2 regions of the Streptomyces sp. NBC_00690 genome follow, and region 1 is predicted to be linked to the other one. Evidence: predicted binding sites of a transcription regulator. Region 1 holds the regulator's gene; the other holds the start of a gene.
The links. The regulator HspR, encoded in region 1, represses chaperone genes until heat shock. The targets are predictions, from matches to a motif close to TTGAGNNNNNNNNNCTCAA.

Region 1 (10,383 bases):
CCCATGATGCTCCGTCGTGCGAACGTCCGTACAGCCGGGAGGCCATGGATGCGTGGGCGGCTGTCGTTCTGGGTGGAGGGGATCTGTTACGGGTGAAGTGGGTTGATTGTGAGTTTTATTGAGTGAGGTGGGCTTTGTGCTGAGTGGTAGGGAGGGCGGGGCCAACATTGTTCCGCCGGGGTGGGCACCGCGATACCGCTCGCCCGATCGGTGCCGGGGCACACGAAGAGCGGCCGGCACCGCCCTGAGGCAGTGCCGGCCGCTCCACACCAGCGGAACTCGACAGCGAATGGCAACAACTGGAGCCAACGGCGATCAGGCCGCGGCCTTACTGCACCGGCTCCGGTTCCGGTGCGTCCGTCGGTGCCTTCGGGGCTGCCGGTGGGTCGGACGGGGGAGCCTTCACGGAGTCGAGGAGCAGCTGTGCCACATCCACGACCTGGAGGCTCTCCTTGGCCTCGCCGCTGTTCTTCTTGCCGTTGATCGAGTCGCTCAGCATGACCAGGCAGAAGGGGCAGGCGGTGGAGACGATGTCCGGGTTGAGGGAGAGGGCCTCGTCCACGCGCTCGTTGTTGATGCGCTTGCCGATGCGCTCCTCCATCCACATCCGCGCGCCACCTGCACCGCAGCAGAAGCCGCGTTCCTTGTGGCGGTGCATCTCCTGCTGGCGCAGGCCGGGGACGGCGGACATGATCTCCCGCGGCGGGGTGTAGACCTTGTTGTGCCGGCCGAGGTAGCACGGGTCGTGGTAGGTGATCAGCCCGTCGACCGGGGTGATGGGCAGCAGCTTGCCCTCGTCGATGAGGTGCTGGAGCAACTGGGTGTGGTGGACGACCTCGAACTCGCCGCCCAGCTGCGGGTACTCGTTGGCGATGGTGTTGAAGCAGTGCGGGCAGGTGGCGACGATTTTCTTCGCCGACTTGGGCTTGAGCGTCGAATCGTCTTCGTCATCCTCGCCGAAGGCCATGTTCAGCATCGCGACGTTCTCCTGGCCGAGCTGCTGGAACAGCGGCTCGTTGCCGAGGCGGCGCGGTGAGTCGCCGGTGCACTTCTCCTCGCCGCCCATGATCGCGAACTTGACGCCCGCCATGTGCAGCAGTTCGGCGAACGCCTTGGTGGTCTTCTTGGCGCGGTCCTCCAGGGCGCCAGCGCAGCCGACCCAGTAGAGGTACTCGACTTCGGTGAGGTCCTCGATGTCCTGGCCGACGATCGGCACCTCGAAGTCGACCTCCTTGGTCCACTCGACGCGCTGCTTCTTCGCCAGACCCCAGGGGTTGCCCTTCTTCTCCAGGTTCTTGAGCATCGTGCCCGCCTCGGAGGGGAACGCGGACTCGATCATCACCTGGTAGCGGCGCATGTCGACGATGTGGTCGATGTGCTCGATGTCGACCGGGCACTGTTCGACGCAGGCACCGCAGGTGGTGCAGGACCACAGCACGTCCGGGTCGATCACGCCGTTCTCTTCGAGGGTGCCGATCAGGGGGCGTTCGGCCTCCGCGAGCGCAGCGGCCGGTACGTCCTTGAGGGCCTCGGCTGATGCCTTCTCCTCGCCCTCCATGGTCTTGCCGCCGCCGGCCAGCAGATAGGGGGCCTTGGCGTGCGCGTGGTCGCGCAGGGACATGATCAGCAGCTTGGGGGAGAGCGGCTTTCCGGTGTTCCACGCGGGGCACTGGGACTGGCAGCGACCGCACTCGGTGCACGTGGAGAAGTCGAGGATGCCCTTCCAGGAGAAGTGCTCGACCTGGGAGACGCCGAAGACGGCCTCCTCCGCGCCCTCTTCGTCGTCGAAGACCGTCTCGAAGTCGATCTCCTTGCCGTGCGACACCATCGGCTGGAGCGGGCCGAGCGCGGAGGCGCCGGTGGCGTTGCGCTTGAACCAGATGTTGGGGAAGCCGAGGAAGCGGTGCCAGGCGACGCCCATGTTGGTGTTGAGCGAGACCGTGATCATCCAGATCAGCGAGGTCCCGATCTTGATCATCGCGGTGAAGTAGATCAGCGTCTGGAGCGTGGGGACGCTCAACCCGTCGAACGCGAGGACGAGGGGGTACGAGACGAAGTACGCGGCCTCGTAGCCGTCCACGTGGTGGATCGCGCCTTCGAGCCCCCTCAGGACCAGGATGGCGAGGCCGATGGTGAGGATGACGTACTCGACGAAGTACGCCTGCCACGCCTTGGAGCCGGCGAAGCGGGACTTGCGACCGGCGCGCGAGGGGAGGTTGAGCAACCGGATCGCCATCAGCGTCAGGATGCCGACGACGGTCATCAGACCGATGAACTCGATGTACATCTCGAACGGCACGAAGCCGCCGAGGACGGGGAGCATCCAATCGGCCTGGAAGAGTTGGCCGTACGCCTGGGCCAGTGTCGGCGGCAGGGTGAGGAAGCCGATCGCGACGAACCAGTGGGCGAAGCCCACGATGCCCCACCGGTTCATCCGGGTGTGCCCCAGGAACTCCTTGGCCAGGGTGATCGTGCGCCCTCGGGGGTTGTCGGTGCGGCTGCCTGCGGGCACGGGCTGGCCGAGTTTGACGAAGTGGTAGATCTGCGCGACGGCTCGGGCGATGAGCGCAACGCCAACCACGGTCAGGACCAGCGACACGATGATCGCGGCGAGTTGCATTTCGGGACTCCTCGGGCCTGCGAGGTCTGGAAAGGTCCAGCGGGACGACCGCGGAGGGCGGCCCACGGGACAGGTACCCGCATACTACTAAGCGGTAACTTATTCGATTCGTGCTGAGCGTACCCAGTTCTGCCGTCGCACTGTAGTTACCGGGTCGGTGATCTGTGTCGCTCAGGCAAGCCTTGCCCGACTGTGTTCCCTATGGTCGGGGGCGATGCGCGGGCCTCGACCGCGTACGCAGGCGGGCACGGTCCGCAGCAGGATCATCAGGTCCAGGCCCAGCCAGCATTCCTGCGCGTAGTGCAGATCGAGGATCGCCATCTCCTCCCAGGGCAGCCCTGAGCGCCCGCTGATCTGCCAGAGGCCGGTGATTCCCGGACGTACGGCCATTCGGGCGCGATCCGGGCAGGTCGCCGCCTTCTGTGGGGAGAGGGGGCGCGGGCCCACCAGGGACATCTCGCCGCGGACCACATTGACCAGCTGGGGGAGCTGGTCGAGGAAGTGGTGGCGCAACCTCCGTCCGAGCGGCGTCGACGGCGATGCCTGGAAGGCCAGCATGTCGAACGGTGTGCCGCCCAGTCCGACCCGGCGTCTGCGGACGAGGGCGGGTCCGGGGCGGCTCACCCGAACGGTCGCGCCGACGGCGAGCAGTAGGGGGGATAGGAGGATCAGGAGGGTCAGGGCGCCGAGGAGGTCGAGGGCCCGCTTCGCAGGTGCCACCGTCTGTCGGTCGGGCATGGCGCGCCTTTCCCCCTCGTTCGGTGGCCCGGCCCGGGGCGTTACTGCCGGTCCGTCCCTGAGGCTGCCGGCCCGTCCATGAGCTGTGGCCGTTCGGTCGCCACTATCGGATCATTTATGGATATTGCGGGCATGACTCTTGCAGATGGTGCGGGAGGGGTTGCTGCGCCACGCCTATGAAGGTCGGGAGAGGGAAGCTGCACATAAGTGCTGGATAAAAGTTGAGTGGGGTGGACTCAGGTCTGTTGACTCGTTCGCAGGGTTCGTGCATCCTTGAGCCAGATCCACTCAAGTAGTCAGCTGGAGGAATTGACATGGCACGTGCGGTCGGCATCGACCTGGGCACGACTAACTCCGTCGTCAGCGTTCTGGAGGGCGGCGAGCCCACCGTCATCACCAACGCCGAGGGTGCCAGGACCACGCCGTCCGTCGTCGCCTTTGCGAAGAACGGTGAGGTGCTGGTCGGCGAGGTCGCCAAGCGCCAGGCGGTTACCAACGTCGACAGGACCATTCGATCGGTCAAGCGCCACATGGGCACTGACTGGAAGATCGAGATCGACGGCAAGACGTTCAACCCGCAGCAGATGAGCGCCTTCATTCTGCAGAAGCTCAAGCGTGACGCCGAGGCGTACCTGGGCGACAAGGTCTCCGACGCGGTGATCACCGTTCCCGCGTACTTCAACGACTCCGAGCGTCAGGCCACCAAGGAGGCCGGTGAGATCGCGGGCCTCAACGTCCTGCGCATCGTCAACGAGCCGACCGCCGCAGCCCTGGCGTACGGCCTCGACAAGGACGACCAGACCATCCTCGTCTTCGACCTCGGTGGCGGCACCTTCGACGTCTCGCTGCTGGAGATCGGCGACGGCGTGGTCGAGGTGAAGGCCACCAACGGTGACAACCACCTCGGTGGTGACGACTGGGACCAGCGTGTCGTCGACTACCTGGTGAAGCAGTTCGCCAACGGTCACGGCGTGGACTTGGCCAAGGACAAGATGGCCATCCAGCGTCTGCGCGAGGCGGCGGAGAAGGCGAAGATCGAGCTGTCCTCCTCCACGGAGACGTCGATCAACCTCCCGTACATCACCGCGTCCGCCGAGGGCCCGCTGCACCTGGACGAGAAGCTCACGCGCGCCCAGTTCCAGCAGCTGACCGCTGACCTGCTGGACCGCTGCAAGACCCCGTTCCACAACGTCATCAAGGACGCGGGCATCGCCCTGTCCGAGATCGACCACGTGGTGCTCGTCGGTGGTTCCACCCGGATGCCCGCCGTCGCAGAGCTCGTCAAGGAGCTGACCGGCGGCAAGGAAGCCAACAAGGGTGTGAACCCGGATGAGGTCGTCGCCATCGGCGCCTCGCTCCAGGCCGGTGTCCTCAGGGGCGAGGTCAAGGACGTCCTGCTCCTCGACGTGACCCCGCTGTCCCTCGGCATTGAGACCAAGGGCGGCATCATGACCAAGCTCATCGAGCGGAACACCACGATTCCGACGAAGCGCTCGGAGATCTTCACGACGGCCGAGGACAACCAGCCGTCCGTGCAGATCCAGGTCTACCAGGGCGAGCGCGAGATCGCGGCGTACAACAAGAAGCTCGGGATGTTCGAGCTGACCGGTCTGCCGCCGGCCCCGCGTGGCGTCCCGCAGATCGAGGTCTCCTTCGACATCGACGCCAACGGCATCATGCACGTGACCGCGAAGGACCTGGGCACGGGCAAGGAGCAGAAGATGACCGTCACCGGCGGCTCCTCGCTGCCGAAGGACGAGGTCGACCGGATGCGCCAGGAGGCCGAGCAGTACCAGGAGGAGGACCACCGCCGCCGCGAGGCCGCCGAGACGCGCAACCAGGGCGAGCAGCTGGTCTACCAGACCGAGAAGTTCCTCAAGGACAACGAGGACAAGGTCCCCGCCGATGTGAAGACCGAGGTGGAGACCTCGATCACCGAGCTGAAGGAAAAGCTCAAGGGCGAGGACGTCGCGGAGATCCGCACCGCCACCGAGAAGGTCGCGGCCGTCTCGCAGAAGCTGGGGCAGGCCATGTACGCCGACGCCCAGGCGCAGCAGGCCGCCGGCGGTGCCCAGGGTGACGCCGCGGGCGCGACTGCGGACAGCGCGGACGACGTCGTCGACGCCGAGATCATCGACGACGACAAGGACACCAAGGGTGGTGCCGCGTGACGGAGGAGACTCCGGGATTCGACAAGCACGGTGAGCACGACGAGCACGAAGTGAACGACCCGAGCGAGGCGAATTCCGCCGGCACCGAGGCAGACGGCGCCGCGTCCGACGACACCACCGGGACCGACGTTCCCGCCGACAAGGCGGGTGCGTCGGCCCCGGCGGGGGACGCAGCCAAGGTCACGGCCCTGACCGCGCAGCTGGACCAGGCACGCACCGCGCTCACCGAGCGCACGGGCGACCTCCAGCGGGTCCAGGCCGAGTACCAGAACTACCGCCGTCGGGTGGATCGGGATCGGATCACGGTCAAGGAGATCGCCATGGCGTCCTTGCTGACCGAACTGCTTCCGGTCCTGGACGACATCGGGCGTGCCCGGGAGCACGGGGAGTTGGTGGGCGGCTTCAAGTCCGTCGCCGAGTCCCTGGAGACCTCGGTCGCCAAGATGGGACTCCAGCAGTTCGGCAAGGAGGGCGAGCCCTTCGACCCGACGATCCACGAGGCGCTGATGCACAGCTACGCGCCGGACGTCACCGAGACCACATGCGTCGCGGTGCTCCAGCCGGGGTATCGCATCGGCGAGCGGACCATTAGGCCCGCTCGGGTCGCGGTGGCCGAGCCCCAGCCGGGAGCGGCCGGCGGCAAGGACGAGGCGGCGAGCGACGAGGAGAGCGGTGGCCCGGACGAGGGCTGACGCGTTGACAGCAGTGACGGTTCGGAAGGAGGGACGTCGATGAGCACGAAGGACTTCGTCGAGAAGGACTACTACAAGGTTCTCGGCGTCCCCAAGGACGCCACCGAAGCCGAGATCAAGAAGGCGTACCGCAAGCTCGCCCGCGAGTTCCACCCGGACGCCAACAAGGGCGATGTCAAGGCGGAGGAGCGCTTCAAGGAGATCTCCGAGGCCAATGACATCCTCGGCGACCCCAAGCGGCGCAAGGAGTACGACGAGGCACGCGCCCTCTTCGGCAACGGTGGCTTCCGACCCGGGCCCGGCGCTGCCGGTGGCTCGTTCAACTTCGACCTGGGTGACCTCTTCGGGGGCGCCCAGGGCGGACAACAGCCCGGGGCCGGTGGAGCCGGTGGCTTCGGCGGCGGGCTGGGAGACGTCTTCGGCGGTCTGTTCAACCGCGGGGCGGGCGGCCCGGGCACCCGGGTCCAGCCGCGCCGCGGCCAGGACATCGAGTCCGAGGTCACGCTGAGCTTCACCGAGGCGGTCGACGGGGCCACGGTTCCGCTGCGGATGTCCAGCTCCGCCGCCTGTGCGGCGTGCGCGGGCACCGGCGACAAGAACGGCTCACCCAGGGTGTGCCCGACCTGTGTCGGCACCGGGCAGGTCTCACGCGGCGGCAGCGGGTCCTTCTCGCTGACCGACCCGTGCGTGGACTGCAAGGGTCGCGGGCTGATCGCCCAGGACCCCTGCGAGGTCTGCAAGGGCAGCGGGCGGGCCCGCTCCTCGCGCACCATGCAGGTCAGGATTCCCCCGGGCGTCTCGGACGGGCAGCGCATCCGGCTGCGCGGCAAGGGCGCACCCGGAGAGCGGGGCGGTCCCGCGGGAGACCTCTACGTCGTGGTGCACGTCGGCGACCACCCGGTCTTCGGCCGCAAGGGCGACAACCTCACGGTCACCGTGCCCGTCACCTACCCGGAGGCGGTGCTCGGCGGTGAGGTGAAGGTGCCCACGCTGGGCGGCCCTCCGGTCACCTTGAAACTGCCCGCGGGGACACCTAACGGGCGGACCATGCGAGCACGCGGCAAGGGAGCGGTCCGCAAGGACGGCACCCGCGGGGACCTGCTGGTCACCGTCGAGGTCGCGGTTCCCGAGGAGCTGAGCGACAAGGCGAAGGAAGCGCTGACGGCCTACCGCGAAGCCACCGTGGACGAGGACCCGCGGGCCGAGCTGTTCCAGGCCGCGAAGGGAGCATGAGATGGACGGCCGGGCCGGACGCAGTCGTAACCCGTATCAACTGACCGACGAGTCACCCGTATACGTGATCTCCGTTGCAGCCCAGCTCTCCGGTCTACATCCGCAGACCCTGCGGCAGTACGACAGGCTGGGTCTGGTCTCGCCCGACCGCACGGCCGGGCGGGGCCGTCGTTACTCCGCCCGTGACATCCAACTCCTGCGCACCGTCCAGCAGCTGTCGCAGGACGAGGGCATCAACTTGGCTGGGATCAAGCGCATCATCGAGCTGGAGAACCAGGTCGCGGCGCTCCAGTCCCGCGTGGCGGAGCTGTCCGCCGCGGTCGAGGGCGCTGCGGCGGCGATGCAGCAGCGCGAGGCCCAGGTCCATGCTTCGTACCGGCGCGATCTGGTGCCGTATCAGGACGTCCAGCAGGCGAGTGCCCTGGTGGTGTGGCGACCCAAGCGGGTCGACTAGCCCTTTGGGTACGGGTACGGCGTCACGGCGCTGTCCCGTTGCCCACGGCGGGGCTCAGGTGCGGCCCACATTGCCGTTGCCGTCCATCAGTCGTGGCTGCTCAGTCGTGGCCGCTTTCGCCCGGTTCCTTGAGGGGTTCGCCCCCGGGGCCGGGCTTTTGCGTTGGCGAATAGATGGCGTGGGGGGGGCGGGCTTCGAACGTTGGGCGCGTGGGCCATAGAGGTCGGCGGCCGGTGTGGCGTTTGTTGTACGGGCCGTCCGTGGGTACGTGAGGCCAGCGGGGCTTCGTACGGAGCGCACGAGCGGGTGCGCCACCTCCACGGCATCTCGACCGCCCAACCGCTCGTTGACGGTCGTTCCGCACGGGTCACGCACGGGGCCGTGTGCCTGGTTGAGAGCGGCCTTGGGGGCGGCTTCCGTCACGGAGGGTGGCAGCGAGTGGTTCTCACGCCGGCCGGCCCCGCGACGGGCGTTGTTCGCGGAGAGTAGGAGGGCCCGGGGCGAGAAGGCCCCGTGGAGGGCTTCCCTGCGGGTTCCACCGGGCTTGCCCGCATTGGGGCGCCCCCGGGTGGTAGCCCTGCCCGATAGGCCCTCAGAAGGGCGCCTAAGCCCCTGGATGCAACCTCCGTGCCCATAGGAGCCATTGGCTGCCCCAAGGGGCCGGTCTGCGGCCGTATGCCCATCGGCACGGCGCCCGGGCGGTGCAACGGACGACCCCGCCGTTGGCTCCTTAGGCTCCTTCGGCTCGGTCGGTGCCGGCTTCGCCCGGTCCTTCCCCCGTTTGGCCCCCGTCCGCTGATGTTTGCCGCGCTTCTTCGGCGGCCGGCCGAGCGCCCCTCGCGATGTCGCGAGAAGCGCTCGGCCGGTGCCCGTCGACTCATCCGTCGCGCCCGTCATTCTTGAGCCGGGGAGCGATGGTTTCAGGTCGAACTATGAAGACCTTGTCCTCCTCTTACGCGCCCATATATCGGACATTCATCAGGAATCGTGATCCAGAATCCCCGATTGGGCGATCAAGAAGCCGAGTTGCGTACGGCTACCGCTCCCGAGCGACGACCCGAGTTTGGCGATGTGGGCCCGGCAGGTCCGCACGTTCATCCCCAGGCGGCGGGCGATGGCCTCATCCACGTGGCCCTCCACCAGGAGCTTGGCGATGGAGCGCTGGACGCCGGTGATGCCGTCCAGGTCGGGACCGTAGGACACGGGCTCCTCCCACGGCAGTCCGTGCAGCCAGAACTGCTCGAACACCCCGACCAGGTACTCCACGATGCCCTTGTGTCGCAGCTCAAGTGCCGAGAGCCGATCGCTGCTCGCCGGGATGAACGCCACCTTGCGGTCCACGATGATCAGCCGGTCGATTATCTCCTCCAGCGTGCGCACCTCCACGCCCGACGGCCCGACCTTCTCCATGTAGGCGAGCGTGGCGGGGTGGTGGCGCGCGGTGTGCTGGTAGAGCGTGCGCATCCGTACTCCCCGCTCGATCAGGGGCTCCACCCTGCGCAACGCCTTCTCCAGGATGTGCGGCTGTCGGCCGCTCCCGGGCTGCACCGTCAGCAGCTCCTCCGTGCAGTCCGCAGTGACCTGGTCGAGGGTCGTGTTGATGCGGTTGAGGCCCTCAAGGACGGTTATCCCTTGCGGCACGGTGGAATTCTGAGCGGTGAAGGCCATGAATGGCTCAAGTGCGTCGGTCAGAGCGACCGTTCGTCGTCGCCGCTCTTGGATCTCACGCTCAATGGGGTGTATCAGCTGTGTCAGCGCGGTCGTTGGTGGGACCGGGCGCAGCCATTGAGCGTCGTCGGGATCAGGGTGCAGCAGGGCGAGGTCAAAGAGACAAGGTGCGGGTTCCGCTTCTGACCGGGCGATTCTCCCGGTGCGCAGAGCGGTGATGTACAGACGTTTCCCCACCTCGCACAGCTCACCGTCTGTGTGAGGGTGTCCGGATTCGCCCCCATTCGACGTCATATGCACCCCCTCAGGCTCCTGCAATTCAGGAACATGATGCCTGCCGTCGCTGGTGCAAGCGTTCGGAGTGAGACATCGTCTTATGCGCGGGGGAGGAGGAATGATCAAAAGAGGTGGAGATCACCCATGTCTAGGACGCTACGTGCTCTTTGTGCTCTTGCCATAACGGCGGCCACGCTAGGCGCGGTGGCCTCCGGTGAATACTCCTGGGACAAGCCGGGTACCGCGGTGACCCACGCGGAGCCCTCCTGGGGTGCTGCTCCACCCAGTGGTGCGGTCACTCTTGGTGAGCCCTCTTGGGGCGGCAAACCACCGGCTGTCGCTGGTGTGTCCTCTCGGAGTGTCACTTCGAACAACGGCACAGAAGCATGACCGTTCCACCGGACGACCGGGTCTTCCGGCGTGAGATGGCTACGGCATACCGCTCGGGGTGGCATTTCATCGACCTCGTCACGGCAATCCCCCACCGTGGCGACTCGTTGATGGTCACTTTGTTCGGAGAGCCGATCGTCG
Region 2 (10,383 bases), 1.1 Mb from region 1:
AAGCCGATGATCCGGTCGGACGCGAGGGACGATTCGATGCCGCGCATCAACTCGATGCGAGCGGTGAGGGAGGACTCCAACTTCTCGCGATTGGACTTGCGATCGCCTTCGGACAGTTGGGGCTGGTCGGTGAGTTTGGTGAGGTAGTTCTCTGCGGTCTTCACCTCGGCGCCGGTGACCGTGGCGGCCAGCGACTCACGGGCGTCTTTGCCCGCGGCCTGGTCGAAGTCGGCGAGCGCCGCGAGTTCGCGTACCCGGGACTGCTGGGCACCGGCGCTCAGCGCGTTGCGGACCTCGGCGGCGGCCTTCGACTCCTCGGTCTCCCTCTCGACGGGGAGTCCGGTGATCTCGTCGAACCCCTGCTCGACCTCTCCCGCGGGCACCGAGAGGGCGGCCAACAGCAGCCCCCGGGTGGCGGACGCCTGTTCGGCGGCGAGGCCGAGGGCGGCGGGTGCGCGGGTGGCCGCCGTGGCGCCCGGAGCGCGGGAGGGTGTCTCGTCGGCGAGTTCGACGGCGAGGGCGTGCAATCCGGTGATGACGGTGGTGTAGGCGCGGTGGGCCTCCATCGCCGTGCCCTTGCCGGTCATCGCGTCACGGCGCACGGACGGCACCGCGGCCAGTTCCCGACGGAGTCCGGCGCGCTCGTCGGAGATGGCCGCCGTGATCTCGTCTATCTGACGGTCCACCCGGGCACTGCGGTTGGCGGTGACCTCACGCCGGTCCTTGTCCCCGGCATCGGCCTCCTGCTCCTCGCGGCCCGCGGCGATGTACGCGGTGACCTCATCGCGCTCATCGGCGAGCGAGTGGGCGAGGGTGACGGCCTGTCGGTTCAACTCGGCGAGGGTGACCAGCCGCTGGGACTCGGTCAGTTCCGCCGAGATCGCGAAGATTCCGGGCAGTCCCGCGCCGACGACGACGAGGCTGACCACCGCCACGCCCGCGACCAGCCTGCTGCGCACGCGCTTGACCCGGCCGTACGCGGCGGGGGCCGGCGGGACGGGCTGTGCCTGGAACGTCTCAGGAACCAGGGGGGCCTGAGGCCGCTTCTTCTGCACCGGTGCTCGCAATCCTGCTTGACTCGTCCGCCCTTTGAACCGTGAAGCAGAGGTGACGACCGGTCATCCACCTGATCCCACCCCTGGTATGACTTAAGACCATTCCAGTGCTTTTGGGAGGGAGGTGCACATCGGCCGCTCCGCCACCTGAACGAGTGAACAACACCAGGGAGTTGGCGAACAACTCCTCTCGGTTGCGACCGGGCGTCAGGAATGGACACTGACTGGATCTTCCGGCCGGGCTTTGACAGGATGCGCGCCCGCAGCTTCGCCCCTTGACCGTTCAGGACCGGTGAACACCCCCTGACCTGGACGTACGGATCGTTTGCGCGATTGTGCAGGCAACGTGAACGACTCATGCAGACTGAGTGTCATGCGCATCGAACTCGCCACTTCGCCCGGCTCGCCCGAACGCCCCAACGAGGACTGGGCGGCCGTGGCCCTGCCCGCGTCGGGCCAGGGTGGAGCACTGGTCGCCCTCGATGGAGTGACCCCTCCGGACGGCGACTACGGCTGTGAGCATGGAGTCCCCTGGTTTACCGCTCGACTGGGCGGGGCCCTGCTCGAACTGTCCGTTTCTCTGCCGGATGATCCCCTGACCGCGATTCTCGCCTCGGCAATTCGACGCACCGCCGATGTTCATCGGATCGGCTGTGACCTTTCTCACGTGAGAACACCTCAGGCAACCGTCGTCATGGCCCGCTGGGGCGGCCCATCGGGAGAGGTGGAGCATCTCGTCCTCTCGGACTCGGTCCTGCTCCTGGAGTCCCCCGAGGGAGAGGTGCGGGCGGTCCTCGACGATCGCATCGACCGACTGCCGCCGGAGTCCCTGCGGACCCATGCGTCGGCCGATCGGCTGCGCAACGCGGAGGGCGGGTTCTTCACCGCCGCCGCCGATCCGGAGGTCGCGACCCGAGCGGTGACGGGCAGCACGCCGATGAGCCGGGTCAGGGCGCTGGCCGCTCTGACGGACGGGGCCTCGCGCTGGGTGGAGATGTTCGACCAGGGCGACTGGACCGGCTGCCTGGGGGTGCTGCGCGAGGAGGGCGCACAGGGACTGATCGACCGGGTGCGGGCGGTGGAGACCGAGGTCGGGGAGAGCGGACGGGTCATCCGCTGGAAGCTGCACGACGACGCGGCGGTGGTGTTCGCGGAGCTGTAGGGCTACCCCTCGCCTGTGCAGCCCTACGGCGGGCCCGCCTTCCGTACCCGGCGGACCGGGAGGGAGCGGCGTGCCGATGCTCCCGTTGCGCGGCGCCTAGTCGAAGCGTTCGCGAGCGCTTGGGGTCAGGACTCCGCACTGACGTTCAGTTGGTGCAGCAGCCTCGCCAGTTCCGCGATCTCCGTGCCGTCCCAGGCTGCCAACCTGCGTACGTAGGTCGCCCGCCGGGCGTCCCTCACTCGGCGGAACCGCTCCAGACCTTCTTCCGTGAGCCGTACGAGTGACGCTCGGCCGTCGGCGGGATCGGGCTCCCTCGACACCAGTCCCACTTCTTCGAGCGCACGCAGCTGACGGCTCATCGTGGCCTTGCCGACGCCGAAGTACACCGCGAGGTCCGTGCCCCGCTGGACCCCCGTCGCCTCCAACTGCACGAGCAACCCGTAGGCGGCGGGCTCCAGTCCGGGATGGACCGCGCGGGCCATCTCACCCGAGGAGGCGCGGGCGCGGCGCAGAAGGACGGCCAATTCCTTTTCCAGGGCGAGGAATGCGCGATCCACTTCCGTTGCGCCCTGGGGCTCAGCTCCGCTCCCCGTACCACTTCTCTGCACGTCAACACCCCTCGTACGCTTTTCCATTCAGGAAAGTTCTCGCCGGCGGTGGTCGTCTCCGCAGCCCGGTCAGTATTTCGCAGACACGGCCCGCCAAGCCCCCGCACGCGCCTTCCTTCGCTCCGCCTTCCGCGCAGTGCACGAGAGATGGCGTGTCCACACCATATTGCTCCATCCAGGCATGTCCGGACATCACCGCCGATCGCTCCCGCTGAGCGCGCCGCAGGCACGCTGTGTCTGTGGACAGATCAGGAAGAAAGCGAACTTTTCCCCCGTCAGGGAGACCGCACCGCTCGTTCATAGCGACGTCCGGTGCGTTCCTCGTAGCCCTCTCCCTCTTCTTCACCTTCCCCTCCGCCGCTGGGGCCGGTGACATCCCGCCCCGCGGGTCGGCGCATCTGGGCATGGGCGTCATCGCCCATGACGGCGAAGGGGGGCTGCCGCCCGAGCAGCGCAGTTTCGAGCCGGAGGCCGCCCAGACCGAAGGCGTCGACGTCGCAAGCCACCAGGGCAACGTCGACTGGCCGGCGCTGTGGACCAGCGGTGTGAAGTGGGCCTATGTGAAGGCAACAGAAGGCACCTACTACAAGAACCCCTACTTCAGTCAGCAGTACGACGGCTCTTACGACGTCGGAATGATCCGCGGCACCTATCACTTCGCCACCCCCGACACGGCGACCGGTGCCACCCAGGCGGACTACTTCGTCGACCGGGGCGGGGCGTGGACCGCGGACGGTCGGACCCTGCCGGGTGCGCTCGACATCGAGTGGAACCCGTACGGGGACGCCTGTTACGGCAAGACCCAGTCCGGGATGGTCACCTGGATCAAGGACTTCCTCGCCCGGTACAAGGCGCGCACCGGTCGGGACGCCGTGATCTACACCGCGACGAGTTGGTGGACGCAGTGCACCGGGGACCACGCCGGCTTCGGTGCGGTCAATCCGCTGTGGATCGCCCGCTACAACACGGCGCCGGGCACCCTGCCGGCCGGCTGGCCGGTGCAGACCATGTGGCAGTACACCTCGTCCGGGCCGATCGTCGGCGATCACAACAAGTTCAACGGAGCACTCGATCGGGTCGTGGCCCTGGCCAACGGCTGAACCGACAGCCCGGCGCGGCCAGGCGTCGCCTGCTCTGAGACCGTCCCGCGCTTCCCTTATGGCCCTGGCCCGTGGTCAGGACCAGTGCGCGGGGCGGTCCAGCGCCGTCGGCAGCCGGGTCGCGCCGTCGCCGCGTGCCGCGTTGACCTGCGGCTGGGTCAGAAAGATCGCACCCGTCAGATCGGCGCCCGAAAGGTCGGCGTCGCGCAGGTCCGCGCCGATGAGGTCGGTCTGCCGCAGATCGGCGCCCCGCAGGTCCGCGGCGATGAGACAGGCGCCGCGCAGGCTGGTGCCCCGCAGATCGGCCCCGCGCAGTCGAGCGCCCATGAGGTCTGCGCCGCGTCGGTCCTTCGGGCGGCGCCCCTTGCCCCCCTTGCCCGCCGGGCGGGCCCCGGCCCGCACCAGTTCGCTGGTGCGCAGCAGCAGGACGTTGACGCGCTGCCGATGAGCCGGAACATCGAGGGCCGCGAGGTCGTCCGCGGACAGCAGGGTCAGGTCCTCGGTCTGAACGAGCAGTTCCCGCAGCGCGCCGTGAAGCTCGCGGGCCGGGGCCAGGGTGAGGGATTCGGCGAGGTACCAGAGCAGCTCATGAAGCTGTCGTACGACGGGGAAGGCCGCGAACATGGTGGGAGCCGCCCCGGGCTTTCGGCGCCAGTCCTCACCGCCGAAGGTGACCTGGGAGACCTTCTGGCCGGCGCCGAAGCAGTCGTAGACGGTGCATCCGGTGAATCCGCTGGTGCGCAGTCGGGTGTGGATGGAGCAGCCGAAGTCGTCGTTCAGCCGGGCGCAGGGGGTGCCGGCCGGTTTGTCGACGGCGAAGTCCGTGGAACGTCCGAAGGGGAGGGCCACACAGCACAGGCCGAAACAGTTGGTGCAGTCGGCCCGCAGGGTGAGGGCGCCGACCTGCGGTTCAGTGGACTCCATGGCCCCATTGTGCGGGCTGCCGGGGGCTGCTCGCGCCTACCGGTCTGTGCGACGACGCGCCCTCATTGATGCCCCTGGGTGGGGTGGGTGCTGTTGGTGCCAGCGGGTGCCTTTTGTGCGCCGACTCCGCGCTCATGGCTGCGGGGCACAGGGCGAAGGGGCCGCAGGGGAGAGTGCGGCCCCTTCTGGCTTCTCTATCGGGGGTGGTCTCCTCCCCCGAGGGAGGCGGCCGGGTCGGTCCCGGGCGGGGCAGCTGCCCCGCCCGGGACCGACCCGGCTCAGGCCGCTGCCGGAACCAGTACGTCGGCCGGGGACAGCGCCAGCTCCAGCACCTGGCGAACGTCCGTCACCGGGTGCACCTGGAGCGTGTCCAGGATCTCCTGGGGCACATCGTCCAGGTCCGCCTCGTTCCGCTTGGGGATCACCACGGTGGTGATGCCCGCCCGGTGGGCGGCCAGCAGCTTCTGCTTCAAGCCGCCGATGGGCAGGACCCGACCGGTCAGGGAGACCTCTCCGGTCATCGCCACGTCCGTGCGCACCTGGCGTCCGGAGAGCAGCGAGGCGAGCGCGGTCGTCATGGTGATGCCGGCGCTCGGGCCGTCCTTGGGCACCGATCCGGCCGGGAAGTGGATGTGCACGCCCCGGTCCTTCAGGTCACCCACGGGCAGTTCCAGCTCGGCTCCGCGCGAGCGCAGGAAGCTCAGGGCGATCTGTGCCGACTCCTTCATCACATCGCCCAGCTGGCCGGTGAGGGTGAGCCCGGAGGCTCCCGTCTCCGGATCGGCGAGGGACGCTTCGACGAAGAGCACATCGCCGCCCGCGCCGGTGACCGCGAGTCCGGTGGCGACACCGGGCACGGCGGTACGGCGTTCGGCCGGGTCCTGCGCCGACTCCGGCACATGATGCGGCCGTCCGATCAGCGGGCGCAGTTGCTCCGCGCCGATGGTGAACGGCAGCTCCCGGTCGCCGAGCTCGTGCTGGGCCGCGACCTTGCGCAGCAGCCTGGCGACGGAACGCTCCAGGTTTCGCACGCCCGCCTCACGGGTGTACTCGCCGGCGAGCTTGCGCAGCGCCGAGTCCTCCAGGACGACCTCGTCCTTCTCCAGGCCCGCCCGCTCCAGCTGGCGCGGCAGCAGGTGGTCCCGGGCGATGACGACCTTCTCGTCCTCGGTGTAGCCGTCCAGCCGGACCAGTTCCATCCGGTCGAGCAGCGCCTCCGGGATGGCCTCCAGCACATTGGCGGTGGCCAGGAAGACGACATCGCTCAGATCGAGCTCGACCTCCAGGTAGTGGTCACGGAAGGTGTGGTTCTGTGCGGGGTCCAGGACTTCGAGGAGGGCCGCGGCCGGGTCGCCGCGGAAGTCCGAGCCGACCTTGTCGATCTCGTCGAGGAGAACGACCGGGTTCATCGAGCCGGCCTCCTTGACCGCCCGGACGATACGACCGGGCAGCGCACCGACGTAGGTGCGCCGGTGGCCACGGATCTCGGCCTCGTCACGGACGCCGCCGAGGGCGACCCTGACGAACTTGCGTCCCATGGCGTGCGCGACCGATTCTCCCAACGAGGTCTTTCCGACACCCGGAGGTCCTACCAGCGCGAGCACGGCTCCGCCACGCCGCCCGCCGACGACTCCGAGCCCTCGGTCGAGGCGCCGCTTGCGCACGGCCAGGTACTCGGTGATCCGCTCCTTCACGTCCTGAAGGCCGGCGTGCTCGGCGTCGAGGACGGCCTTGGCGCCCGCGATGTCGTACTGGTCGTCGGTGCGCTCGTTCCACGGCAGTTCGAGGACGGTGTCCAGCCAGGTGCGGATCCAGGAGCCTTCGGGGCTCTGATCGCTGGCCCGCTCCAGCTTCTCGACCTCCTTGAGGGCGGCCTCGCGCACCTTCTCGGGCAGATCGGCGGCTTCGACGCGGGTCCGGTAGTCGTCGGACTCGTCCTCGCCGTCCTCGCCGTTGATCTCCCGCAGTTCCTTGCGGACGGCTTCGAGCTGGCGGCGCAGCAGGAATTCGCGCTGCTGCTTGTCGACGCCTTCCTGGACGTCCTTGGCGATGGACTCGGCGACGTCCTGCTCGGCGAGGTGCTCTCGCAGTTGCTCGGTGGCGAGCTTCAGCCGGGCGATCGGGTCGGCCGTCTCCAGCAGTTCGATCTTCTGTGCGGTGGTCAGGAAGGGTGAGTACCCGCTGTTGTCGGCGAGCTGGGAGACATCGTCGATCTGCTGCACGCGGTCCACGACCTGCCAGGCCCCGCGCTTCTTCAACCAGTCGGTGGCGAGGGCCTTGTACTCCTTCACCAGCTCGGTGATCTGACCGGGCAGCGGGTCGGGCACGATTTCGTCGATACGGGTGCCCTCGACCCACAGGGCGGCCCCGGGTCCGGTGGTGCCCGCGCCGATGCGCACCCGGCCACGGCCGCGGATGAGCGCTCCGGGGTCACCGTCGGAGAGCCGTCCGACCTGCTCGATCGTCCCGAGCACACCGGTCCCGGCGTAGTTGCCGTCGACGCGTGGAACAAGGAGCACCGTGGGCTTGCTGTTCTCGGAGCGGGAGGCGGCCTGTGCGGCCTCCACCGCTGCTCTCACCTCGGTGTCGGTCAGGTCCAGCGGCACCACCATTCCGGGCAGCACGACCTCGTCATCGAGCGGCAGCACGGGCAGGGTGAGCGGTGTGAACGTCTGGGACTCAGCAGCCATGATCTCCCCTTAGGCAGTGAAGTTGAGCTCTATCGACTCAATAACCTCTCAATGCAGGAAGCCCCCAAGATGTTCCCCGCACCCTGTTCGCTCTGGGCGATCTCCCCGGCCACTCCCTCGCGCCAGCCTCTGACCCGGCCCTGACCTGGTTCTTCTCATAGATGTGCACCGGGGAGCGATACGAGGGGTGCGCGAGGGACTCGCCCCTCAGGGGGATCAGAGCGTGAAGCACGGGCCGGACGACAGTGCCGTCGAAGTGCCGAAGAATCCTCTGGGCCGCGGGCCGGGACGCATCCCCGTACAGCTGCCGATGGCCGTGATCGCGGCCAGCTCCCTCACCAGCCGTGGACCGCACGGGCCCGCCCCGACGACCGATACCCACCGCACGCCCCATGCGCCCCCAGAGCACCCCGTACCACCCCACCGCACACCGCGCGCCCACCATCGACCCCGTACACCCCGCCTTGGCCAAAAGCAGATGCCCGGGGCAGACATCGCGGACACGATGACCACCCACCCGATGGACCGGAGGTCACCCGTGTTTCCACGCGCGAACCCATCCACCACGCTGGTCGCACCCCTTCCCGTCACGCTCGACCGGCGTGACGGCCCCTGGGGCGAGATCGTGCTGCGGCGGCGCGGCGAGCACCACGAGATCATCGCCAACGGGTGCTTCCTGATGGACACCTCCGACGGGCGCTCCGAACGGCTGCTCATCGACGCAGCCGCCGACGCCCTGGCAGGTCGGCGCGATCCCGCGCTACTCATCGGCGGGCTGGGGGTCGGCTTCTCGCTCGCCCGGGCCGCCAGAGACCCGCGATGGCGACATATCGCCGTCGTCGAGCGCGAGGACGCGATCGTCGACTGGCATCTGTCCGGGCCCTTCGCCCGGATCTCCGCCCCCGCTCTCGCCGATCCCCGGACCGTGATCGTCCGCGGTGATCTCCTGGCCCACCTTCGAACCACGAGCGAGCGCTACGACGCGCTGTGTCTGGATATCGACAACGGCCCGGACTGGACCGTCACGGACGACAACGAGGCCCTCTACACGCCGCGGGGCCTCGCCCTGTGCGGACGGGTGCTGCGACCGCAGGGCGTACTCGCCGTATGGTCCGCCCAGCCATCGCCCGCCTTTGAACAAGCGCTGCGGAAAGCCGGGTTCACCGGGGTGCGGACCGAGGAGATCCCCGTTGTCCGAGGAGTGCCTGACGTGGTCCACCTCGCCATTCACCCTGCGTAGCCCAGAGCGCATGTATGCCCTTACGCTGCTGAGCTACACACCGGATCTACAACGAGCGTAAACCTCATGAGAGCGCTCACAGGGGCGGGCGATGGAACAGACGCAGACCACCCACAACGGCGCCAGCGCCACACCAGGGGCCCAGCGCCGGGTGCTGGTCGTCGAGGACGACACGACGATCGTGGACGCCATCGCCGCCCGGCTCCGCGCCGAGGGATTCCTCGTGCAGACGGCCTCGGACGGCCCGGCGGCGGTCGATGCCGCCCAGGCGTGGCAGCCCGATCTGATGGTGCTCGACGTGATGCTGCCCGGCTTCGACGGGCTGGAGGTGTGCCGGCGCGTACAAGCCCAGCGGCCCGTCCCCGTCCTCATGCTCACCGCGCGTGACGATGAGACGGACATGCTGGTCGGCCTCGGCGTCGGGGCCGACGACTACATGACCAAGCCGTTCTCCATGCGGGAACTGGCCGCCCGGGTGCACGTCCTGCTGCGCCGGGTCGAGCGGGCGGCGCTGGCCGCGGTGACGCCCCGAAGCGGCATCCTGCGCCTCGGGGAACTGGAGATCGACCACGCTCAGCGCCGGGTCCGGGTCCGCGGCGACGACGTCCATCTGACGCCCACCGAGTTCGACCTGCTGGTCTGCCTCGCGAACACCCCCCGCGCGGTCCTGTCCCGGGAGCAGTTGCTCGCCGAGGTCTGGGACTGGGCCGACGCCTCCGGCACCCGGACCGTGGACAGCCACATCAAGGCGCTGCGCCGCAAGATCGGCGCCGAGCGCATCCGTACGGTCCACGGGGTCGGCTACGCCCTGGAGACGCCCGCTCCATGAGGCGCCACCCCCGGCCGGGGCGATCCGAGCGGCGAACGGTCTCCATCTCGATCAAGACCAAGTTGGGGATGCTGGTCGTCGTCTCGGTCTTCATCACCACGGGGCTGGTCCTGGTGGCCCTGCGCACCTCGACGGAACTGCGCTTCATCACCGTCTTCTCGGTGATAGCGACCCTGTTGATCACCCAGTTCGTGGCGCACGGGCTCACCGCGCCGCTGGACGACATGAACCGGGTGGCCAAGGGGATATCGCACGGTGACTTCACCCATCGGGTGCGGGGCGCCGATCGCCGTGACGAACTCGGCGACCTCGCCTCCACGATCAATCGCATGGCCGATGACCTGGAGGCCGTGGACAGGCACCGCAAGGAACTGGTCGCCAATGTCTCGCACGAACTGCGCACCCCCATCGCGGCGCTGCGAGCGGTCCTGGAGAACGTGGTGGACGGGGTGTCCGCGGCGGACCCCGAGACGATGCGGACCGCGCTGAAGCAGACGGAACGTCTCGGGCGGCTGGTGGAGACCCTGCTGGACCTCTCCCGGCTCGACAACGGGGTCCTTCCGCTGCGGGCCAGCAGGTTCGAGGTGTGGCCCTATCTGTCAGGGGTGCTGAAGGAGGCAAATCTGGCCGTGGCCCGCCGCGGTCTGGCCTCGGGGTCAGGACACCACACCCGAACGGATGTGCATCTGCATCTGGATGTCTGGCCGCCCGAGCTGACCGCGCACGCGGACGCGGAACGGCTCCACCAGGTCGTCGCCAATCTGATCGACAACGC

Region 2: the regulator HspR is predicted to act here: its motif matches at 7,562-7,580, upstream of lon (endopeptidase La).

What each region holds. Positions count from the first base shown of each region.
Region 1 covers NZ_CP109009.1:4,736,608-4,746,990, forward strand. The annotation lists gene OID54_RS20715 ((Fe-S)-binding protein) at 329-2,620, opposite strand; gene OID54_RS20720 (sugar transferase) at 2,792-3,358, opposite strand; gene dnaK (molecular chaperone DnaK) at 3,673-5,529, shown strand; gene grpE (nucleotide exchange factor GrpE) at 5,526-6,221, shown strand; gene dnaJ (molecular chaperone DnaJ) at 6,261-7,454, shown strand; gene OID54_RS20740 (heat shock protein transcriptional repressor HspR) at 7,456-7,908, shown strand; gene OID54_RS20745 (helix-turn-helix transcriptional regulator) at 8,887-9,870, opposite strand; gene OID54_RS20750 ((2Fe-2S)-binding protein) at 10,239-10,383, shown strand, end outside.
Region 2 covers NZ_CP109009.1:5,861,363-5,871,745, reverse strand. The annotation lists gene OID54_RS25880 (sensor histidine kinase) at 1-1,055, opposite strand, end outside; gene OID54_RS25875 (hypothetical protein) at 1,429-2,217, shown strand; gene OID54_RS25870 (MarR family winged helix-turn-helix transcriptional regulator) at 2,343-2,852, opposite strand; gene OID54_RS25865 (lysozyme) at 3,125-3,925, shown strand; gene OID54_RS25860 (pentapeptide repeat-containing protein) at 4,001-4,849, opposite strand; gene lon (endopeptidase La) at 5,128-7,539, opposite strand; gene OID54_RS25850 (spermidine synthase) at 8,060-8,779, shown strand; gene OID54_RS25845 (response regulator transcription factor) at 8,871-9,608, shown strand; gene OID54_RS25840 (HAMP domain-containing sensor histidine kinase) at 9,605-10,383, shown strand, end outside.